2 regions of the Microbacterium sp. NPDC056052 genome follow, and region 1 is predicted to be linked to the other one. Evidence: riboswitches for the same ligand, from Rfam matches in the RefSeq annotation. Region 1 holds a riboswitch; the other holds the start of a gene.
What was found. A riboswitch is a leader RNA that binds a small molecule or an ion and turns the genes downstream of it on or off. The one in region 1 is predicted to bind thiamine pyrophosphate.
Positions count from the first base shown of each region.

Region 2: linked by a shared signal. The riboswitch ahead of thiM (hydroxyethylthiazole kinase) and the one ahead of ACFC1J_RS05150 (ECF transporter S component) in region 1 are both predicted to bind thiamine pyrophosphate.

Region 1 covers NZ_JBHJWV010000002.1:226,207-230,795, forward strand. Annotated here, with positions in the region: gene ACFC1J_RS05140 (ABC transporter ATP-binding protein) at 1-931, shown strand, start outside; gene ACFC1J_RS05145 (D-alanyl-D-alanine carboxypeptidase family protein) at 1,139-2,863, opposite strand; TPP riboswitch at 2,971-3,080, shown strand; gene ACFC1J_RS05150 (ECF transporter S component) at 3,076-3,717, shown strand; gene ACFC1J_RS05155 (ABC transporter ATP-binding protein) at 3,719-4,589, shown strand, end outside.
Region 2 covers NZ_JBHJWV010000007.1:7,799-12,387, reverse strand. Annotated here, with positions in the region: gene pheT (phenylalanine--tRNA ligase subunit beta) at 1-1,649, shown strand, start outside; TPP riboswitch at 1,733-1,826, shown strand; gene thiM (hydroxyethylthiazole kinase) at 1,817-2,683, shown strand; gene ACFC1J_RS13820 (bifunctional hydroxymethylpyrimidine kinase/phosphomethylpyrimidine kinase) at 2,680-4,589, shown strand, end outside.

The DNA of each region.
Region 1 (4,589 bases):
GGGCGTCATCGAGTTCGAGCACGTCGCGTTCTCCTACACGGAGGACCGTCCGCTCATCACGGATCTGTCGTTCCGCGTGGAGCCGGGCCAGACGGTCGCGATCGTCGGCCCGACCGGTGCGGGCAAGACCACGCTGGTGAACCTCATCATGCGGTTCTACGAACTGAGCGGCGGGCGGATCCTTCTCGACGGGCAGGACATCGCCGAGATGGAGCGTTCCGACCTGCGCGCGCGCACGGGCATGGTGCTCCAGGATCCGTGGCTGTTCGCGGGCACGATCCGGGAGAACATCCGCTACGGCCGTTCGACCGCGACGGATGACGAGGTCATCGACGCCGCGAAGGCGACCTACGTCGACCGCTTCGTGCACGCGCTCCCCGAGGGCTACGAGACGAAGCTCGACGAGGACGCCTCGAACGTGTCGGCGGGTGAGCGCCAGCTGATCACGATCGCGCGCGCGTTCGTCGCCCAGCCGTCGATCCTCATCCTGGACGAGGCCACCTCGGCCGTCGACACCCGCACCGAGTTGCTGCTGCAGCACGCGATGGCGGCACTGCGGAACGGACGCACGTCGTTCGTGATCGCGCACCGCCTGTCCACGATCCGCGACGCCGACCTCATCCTCGTGATGGAGCACGGCGACATCGTGGAGAAGGGCACCCACGAGGAGCTCATCGCGGCGCAGGGCGCCTACTGGCGGCTGTACCAGTCGCAGTTCGAGCAGGCCGCGAGCGACACCGACGCCGACGAGGCGCTCGTCACCGGGACCATCACGGTTCCGGCGGACGGATCCGTCGCCTCCGAGGTCGAGGCCGGCGCCGCCGCCGTGATCGGTGCCGGGACCGCCCCGGTCGCCGTCGCGGAGCGCGTCGTCGAGTCGGCCGAGTCGCCGGAGCGCTCATCCTGGGAGATCGAGGACGACAGGGTCTGACCTCGGTTGACCTCGTCCGCACCGACGTGAACGCCGTCGTCCTGTTCGCAGGGCGGCGGCGCTTTCCTGTGGCGCGCCCCGGGGCCGGACGCCGTCGTTCAGGTCGCGATTTCGGCTCGTGCGGATCCGTTTTTGGAGCCGATAGTGCGACCTGAGCGCAGGTGGGTGGCCCGGATCCGGCGCCGGGCGCGGGCCGGCGCCGGGGCGCTACTTCGTCAGGCCGAACAGCTCGAGGGGGTGCGTGAGGCGCCACCAGAAGCTCGGTCCGTGCAGGGCGGTGCGCAGCTCCAGCGGCACCGAGGCGGAGTCCAGTGGACCCTTGAGGCTGAGCGTGCCCGCCTTCTCGCCGGCCTTCCAGTCGTCTCCGAGTGAGAACTTCGTGGTCGCCGACGCCGAGGCGCCGTTCCAGAGCACGACCCGGGCGCTCTCGGCGGCCACCACCTGGGTGGTCTCACCCCATGCGGTGTCGATCGTGCCGAGCGTCGCACCCTTGTCCACCGTCTGCGGCTGGTCCTTCAGCGCGGCCTCGAGGCCTGCGTAGAGAGCGCGCGAGGCGTCGACCCGGCCCGCGTCGCTGTCCTGCCCGAGGGCCGCGACGTAGATCCGCACGACGGCGTCGCCGTCCCTGACGTCCTTGGCCGAGAGCAGGTTGTAGCGGGTGTCCGCACCGTCGCCGATCGTGCCGGTCTTGATGCCCACGATGCCGGCGTCGTCGATGAGCCCGTTGGTGTTCTTCACGATGCCGGCGCCCGGCAGCTCGACGCTCTTCTGCTTCACGATCTCGGCGATCACCGGGTTCTTCTCGGCGATCTCCCCGAGCTGGATGAGCGCGCGCGGGGTCGAGACGTTGCCGAAGTCGAAGCCGGAAGGGGTCACGACCGTGATGTCGGTGAGGTCGTGCTGGCTCAGCCACTGGTTCGCGGCGGCCGCGTAGTTCTCCTCCGAGCCCCACACCTCGCGGGCGAGGCGGTCGGCGTAGTTGTTCGCCGAACCGAGCAGGATCCCCTCGTACAGCTGATACTGCGTGAGGGATCCGCCGACCGGGACGTCGAGCGCGGACTGATCCTGGCGGAGGTAGTCCCAGTAGTCGTCGCTGTCGGCCTGCGTGAACGCGAAGGACGGACCCTGCTCGCCGGCCTTGAGGGGCATCTTGTCGAGCGAGGCGAGCACCGTCACGAGCTTCGTGATGCTCGCCATCGGAGCGCGCTGTTCCGCCGAGGCGATCGTGCCGATGCCGGCGACGCCCACGGCGGCGCTGCCCGTCGCGGGCCAGGCCGCGGCGGCGGCAGGGGCGGCGGCGGGCTGGAATGCGACCGGCGCCGCGACGGGCTTCACGGAGTTGAGCGGCCAGAGTGCGGTCGTGGCGCCGTAGGCGATGATGACGGCCAGCACCCCGCCCAGCGGCAGCAGCACCCCCGGTCGGGCGATGCTGCGGTGCGGGGCGTCGTCCAGCAGCGCGCGGGACGGCGTCGCGGCGGCCGAGGCATTGCCTGCACCGACCCGAGCCACATCGACCCAGGCGAGCGCGGCGGTCGGCGGACGGTCGGGGCCGCGGACGAGCGATGCCGAGGGCAGCGGCTGCTTCGTAGGCGCGGTGGCGACAGGCGCGGCAGCAGGGGCTGTGGCCGGGTCGGAGGCGGTCGATGCGGCAGCGGCAGTGGCAGCGACCCCGGGGGCGGCTTCCGCGCTGTCTCCGAACAGCGGTGCGGAGGCGGGGGAGTCCGGCGCGGGGAACAGCGGTTCTGCCGCGGGGGTCTCACGCGGAGGGAACAGCGACGCGGGTTCGGCCTGCTCCGGCGGGGCAGGGAACAGCTCTGCCGGTTCCGGTGCGACCTCGTCGATGGCCGCGCGGGAGGCGTCGGCAGCGGGTGCGTCGGCGTCGGCGATCGTCGGATCGACCTGGGCGGCCCCCGGACCGTCGTCATTGTTCACCCCCCTACCGTATCTGGCGGCCCCGTCAACGGCCGGTATCGCGGGCGTACTCGGCTCACGCCGTGTGACGAGGCGGTCGCCGGTGCGCCCTGGCGGGGCTAAGATGGGCGGATCACCACGGGAGTCCGGCGAGCCGGGCTGAGAGGGAGCGAATCGCGCTTCGACCGTCGAACCTGATCCGGATCATGCCGGCGCAGGGAGGAGCATTTCTCATGCACGCATCTGCAACCGCACAGAACGCGAACAGCAGCGGGGCGGCCGCACGCCGCCTGAACTGGCGCGTCGTCGACATCGTCGTGGCCGCCGTGCTCGGCGTCGCGATCGGCCTGGTCTTCTGGGTCTGGAACACGATCGGCTACGCGTGGTTCACGGCGGCCGACGGTCTCACCCCCGGCCTCGGCGGCATCGCCGTCGGGATCTGGCTGCTCGGCGGCGTGGTCGGCGGGCTCGTGATCCGCAAGCCCGGAGCAGCGCTCGTCGTCGAGGTCGTCGCGGCGATCGTGTCGATGCTGATCGGCAACATCTGGGGCGTCTCCACAGTGCTCGAGGGCATCGCACAGGGCCTCGGGGCCGAGCTGATCTTCGCGATCTTCCTGTACCGCCGGTTCTCGCTCCCCGTCGCCGCCCTCGCCGGTGTCGCCGCCGCCGCGGGCGCCTGGCTGTTCGAGCTGTTCTACGGCAGCTCGCCGAACATCCTCAAGTCCGCCGAGTTCAACGCGATCTACCTCGGCACCCTGGTCGTCTCGGGCGCGCTGCTGGCCGGTGTCCTCGGCTGGCTGCTCGTGCGCGCTCTCGCCGCGACCGGTGCCCTGAGCCGCTTCGCCGCCGGACGCGAGCTCCGCCGCGAGGTCTGACATGACCGCGGGTGCCGCCCGCGTCGTCGCGGACGGGTGGGGCTGGCGTTACGCCGGCCGCCGCCTGCCCGCGGTCAGCGACGTGACGTTCACGATCGAGCCGGGGGAGCGGGTTCTCCTGCTCGGCGCGTCCGGTGCCGGCAAGTCGACCCTCCTGACCGGCATGGCGGGGCTGCTCGGCGACGCCGACGAGGGGGAGAGGCGCGGATCCCTGCAGGTCGACGGATCCGATCCGGAGACGCAGCGGGGCAGGATCGGTCTGGTCCTGCAGGATCCGGACGCCGGCGTCGTGCTGAGCAGGGTCGGCGACGACGTCGCCTTCGGCTGCGAGAACCTCGGCGTGCCTGCGGAGGACATCCCCGTACGCGTCGCCGAGGCGCTGGACGCGGTCGGTCTCGATGTGCCGCTGGACCGCCCCACCGCGGCGCTCTCGGGCGGCCAGAAGCAGCGGCTCGCGCTCGCCGGGGCCCTCGCCATGCGGCCGGGGCTTCTGCTGCTGGACGAGCCGACGGCCAACCTCGACCCCGACGGCGTGCAGGAGATCCGAGCGAGCGTCGAGCGCGTCGTGGCCGCGACCGGAGCCACGCTCGTGGTGATCGAGCACCGCACCGCGGTGTGGGCGGATCTGATGACCCGCGTGATCGTCATCGGCGCGGACGGCGGCCTCCTCGCGGACGGCACCCCGGACGAGGTGTTCCGGGTGCACGGCGACGCCCTCGCGGAGGCCGGCGTGTGGGTGCCGGGGCATCCGGTGGGCCTGCCGGTGCTGCCGGCGCGTCCGGCAGCGGACCCGGCCGAGGCGATCCTCGCGACCCGTGACCTCGCGGTCACCCGGGACCGCCGTCATGCCGTGCAGCGCGGACTCGACCTCG
Region 2 (4,589 bases), on a different contig from region 1:
AGGGCGAGAAGATGGTCACGCTCGACGGCCAGGAGCGGACCCTGCACGCCGAGGACCTCCTCATCACCGACGGATCGGGTCCGATCGGCCTCGCCGGCGTCATGGGCGGCGGCACGACCGAGATGAGCGAGACCACGCGCAACGTGTTGATCGAGGCGGCGACGTTCGACCCGATCACGATCGCGCGCTCCGCCCGACGGCACAAGCTGCCCAGCGAGGCGTCCAAGCGGTTCGAGCGCGGTGTGGATCCGCTCATCCCCTTCGCCGCCGCGCGTCGCGTCGCCGACCTCATGGTCTCCCTCGCCGGCGGCACGCTGACCGATGAGGGCGGCGCGCTCTTCACGGAGGTCCTCATCGAGGGCATCGACCTTCCGGCGGGCTTCGTGCAGGGCCTGATCGGCGTCGACTACACCGACGAAGAGGTGACCGGTGCGCTCGAGACGATCGGCGCCGAAGTGACGGCCGCCGACCCTGCGACAGGCTCAGGGACCGGTTGGACCGTGATTCCGCCGAGCTGGCGCCCCGACCTCACCGACAAGTGGTCGCTGGCCGAGGAGGTCGCGCGCATCCACGGACTGGACCGGATCCCGTCCGTGCTGCCGACGCCGCCGTCCGGCCGAGGGCTCACCGACCTGCAGCAGGGCCGTCGTCGCGTCGCGAACGCCCTGGCCGCCGCGGGGCTCGTGGAGACCCCGTCGTTCCCGTTCACGACGCAGGAGCAGAACGACCTGCACGGCTCGGCCGCGGGGGAGAGCATCCCCGGGGTGCGCCTGGCGAACCCGCTCGACGGGCAGGCGCCGTTCCTGCGCCGTTCGCTGCTCCCCGGCCTGCTGCAGATCGCGCACCGCAACATCGCCCGCGGGCTCGTGGATCTCGCGATCTTCGAGACCGGCGTCGTGTTCCTGCCCGAGCCGGGGGTCGTCTACGGTACCGACGAGGTGCCGCCGCTCGGCGCCAGGCCCTCGGATGAGACGCTCGCCGCCCTGAACGCCTCGATCCCGCCGCAGGCCCGCCTCGTCGCGGCCCTGTTCACGGGGCATGTCACCCCCCGGCAGCCGGGGCGCGCCGCCGAGGAGTACGGTCTCAGCGAGGCGCTCGACGCCGTGCGCGTGATCGCGGATGCGGCCGGCGTCGAGATCGACGTCGTGCAGGGGACCCGCGCTGCTCTGCACCCGGGACGCACCGGCGTGCTGCGAGTGCGCGACGCGTCGACGGGCTCGGCGACCGAGGTCGGCTACGTCGGAGAGCTGCACCCGCAGGTCTCGGCCGACGCCGACCTGCCGGGCCGCGCGGTGGTGCTCGAGCTCGACCTCGACGGCCTCCTGGCGCTGGCGGGCGAGCGCGTGGTCGCGGCCTCGCTGTCGACCTACCCGGCCGCGACGCAGGACGTGTCGCTCGTGGTCGACGCGGGGACGCCCGCCTCCGACGTGAGCGCGGCCCTGTCCGAGGGGGCGGGCGCGCTCCTCGAGTCGGTCCGCCTCGTCGACGACTACCGCGGAGAAGGCGTTGCGGACGGATCCAAGAGCCTGAGCTTCGCGCTGCGCTTCCGGGCCGATGACCGCACCCTGACCGCCGCCGAGGCGACCGAGGCGAAGCTCGCCGGCGTCGCCGCCGCGGCCGAGCGGTTCGGGGCCCAGATCCGCTACTGAGACGAGACGCGACGCACGACAGAGAACGCCTGCACGACGGATCCGCGGATCCATCGCGCAGGCGTTCTCTGGCTAGACTGACCGGCAGTGACACGGGGTGCCGCATCCGCGGCTGAGAACACACCCGTCGAACCTGATCTAGGTCGTACTAGCGAAGGGATGTCGCGATGAGCGCGCGTCTGGAAATGTCGTCCGAATCCGTGGGGGAATCCGCCGCGGACCTTCTCATCGAGCTGCGGGCGGAGCCCCCGCTCGTGCACTGCATCACGAACTCGGTGGTCACCGGGTTCACCGCCAACGTGCTGCTCGCGCTGGGGGCCGCGCCTGCCATGGTGGACATCACGGGCGAGGCCGGCATGTTCGCCGCGATCTCGTCCGGGCTGCTGGTGAATCTCGGCACGCCCACACCCGAGCAGCGCTCCGCGAGCCTCGAGGCCGTCGGCGGCGCCCGCACGGCCGGCACCCCGTGGGTGCTGGATCCGGTCGCGGTCGGCGCACTGCCGGTGCGCACCGCGCTCGCGCAGGATCTGCTCGACCTGCGCCCCACTCTCATCCGCGGCAACGCCTCCGAGATCCTCGCGCTCGCCGGCCGCAGCCAGGGCGGGCGCGGCGTCGATGCGCTGGACGGCACCGAGGCCGCGGCCGACGCGGCCCGAGACCTGGCCAGGATCACCGGGGGAGCGGTGGCGGTGTCCGGCCCGGTCGATCTCCTCGTCGACGCGGATCGCGGGGTCCGCATCGCGAACGGCGACGTCCTGCTCACCCGCGTCACCGGCGGAGGCTGCGCGCTCGGCGCCGTGATGGCCGCGTTCCTCGGCGCCGCGCGACGGACGGGCGACAGCCCGCTGGTCGCCGCCGCCGCGGCCACACTCGCGTACACGATCGCCGCCGAGGACGCCGCGGCGCGGTCCGAGGGTCCCGGATCCTTCGCGGTCGCGCTGCTCGACGCCCTCGCCGCGATCCGGCCCGACACCCTCCCTGCCCGCGCTCGCGTCGAGGCGGGGAACACCGAGACGGCGGGAGTCGCGGCATGACGCCGACCGGCCTCGCCGCCGCCTCCCGGCCGGTGAGCACGCTCCTGGCGGGGCCGCGCAGGAGGCTGACGGTCGAGGACCTCGCCCTCTACCTCGTCACGGATCGCGTGCTGAGCGGGGCGCGCGGCGTGACGGCCGTGGTCGACGCAGCGGTCTCGGGCGGCGTGCGGTTCGTCCAACTGCGCGACAAGCACGCCGACGATGCGTCGATCGTGGAGCAGCTGATGGAGCTCTCCGAGGTCATCGCGGGGCGGGCGCTGCTGGTCGTCGACGACCGCCTCGACGCGGTCGTGGAGGCGCGGCGCCGCGGCGCCCGCGTGGACGGGATCCACCTCGGCCAGTCCGACGCCTCGCCGCTCCTGGCGCGCTCGGTGCTCGGCCCCGACGCGATCGTGGGCCTCACCGCCAACACTTCTGCGCACCTCGACGCCGTGCGGGCCCTGCCCTCAGGCGCCGTGGATTACCTCGGCGTGGGCGTGATCCACCCCACGAGCACCAAGGCCGATCACCCCGCGCCCCTCGGTGTGGCGGGGTTCGCCGCGTTCGCCGCCGCGAGCCCGCTGCCGTGCGTCGCGATCGGCGGCATCGAGCGGGCCGACGCGGCAGCGCTCCGCGCGGCGGGAGCGGCCGGGGTCGCGGTGGTGTCGGCGCTGTGCGCCGCGCCGGATCCGCGCGTCGCCGCCCGCAAGATGCTCCGCGCCTGGGGTGCGGGCGGGGTGCCGCGCGTGCTCTCGATCGCCGGAAGCGACCCGTCGGGCGGGGCCGGGATCCAGGCCGACCTCAAGGCCATCGCCGCGAACGGCGGCTACGGCATGGCCGCGATCACCGCGCTGACCGCGCAGAACACCCGGGGGGTCAGGGGCGTGCACGTGCCGCCCGCCGCGTTCCTGCGCGCTCAGCTCGACGCGATCGCCGACGATGTGCGCATCGACGCCGTGAAGATCGGGATGCTGGCCGGATCCGCGGTGATCGAGGAGGTCGGATCCTGGCTGCGGGAGCACCGGCCGCCCACCGTCGTCCTGGACCCGGTCATGATCGCCACCAGCGGCGACCGGCTGCTGGACGCCGATGCCGAGCAGGCCCTGCGCGCCCTGCTGCCGCTGGCGGATCTCCTCACGCCGAACCTGCCGGAGCTGGCCGTCCTCGCGCGCGAACCCGCGGCCACGAACTGGACCGGCGCCCTCGCCCAGGCGCGGCGGCTCTCGGCCGAGACCGGCGCCCTGGTGCTCGTGAAGGGAGGGCATCTCGGCGGCGACGAGGCGCCCGACGCACTCGTCGGTCCCTCCGGGCCGGTGCGCGAATACCCCGGATCCCGCATACGCACGACGAGCACGCACGGCACCGGCTGCTCGCTCTCCGCGGGGCTCGCGACCCGTCGGGCGGCCGACCACGACTGGCGCGACGCGGTGGCCGAGGTCCGGTCGTGGCTGCGCGAGTCGATCGTCGCGGGTGCCGGATTGCAGGTCGGGTCCGGTCACGGTCCGGTCAGCCACTTCGCGGGGCTGTGGCGGCGCGGAGGCCTCGACGCCGCTCCGGGCCGCGAGGCGATCGCCGGGGAGTGGTGGTCCTCGATCGCTCCGATCCGCCGGGCGATCGACGATCTGCCGTTCCTGCAGCGTCTCGCGGACGGGAGCCTGCCTGAGACCGCGTTCCGCTGGTATCTCGCGCAGGACGCGCTCTACCTGCGCGACTACGCGCGCACTCTCGCGGAGGCGGCGCGCATCGCACCGGACTCGGCGGAGCAGGCCTTCTGGGCGCACTCCGCCGAGCAGTCCGTGATCGGCGAGCTGCAGCTGCACGCGAGCATGCTGTCGCCGGAGGGGGTCGGTGCCGAGACGTTCCGCGCGGATCCCGCCCCTGCGACGGTCGCCTATCTCGACCACCTGCGCGGCGCGGCGTTCGACGG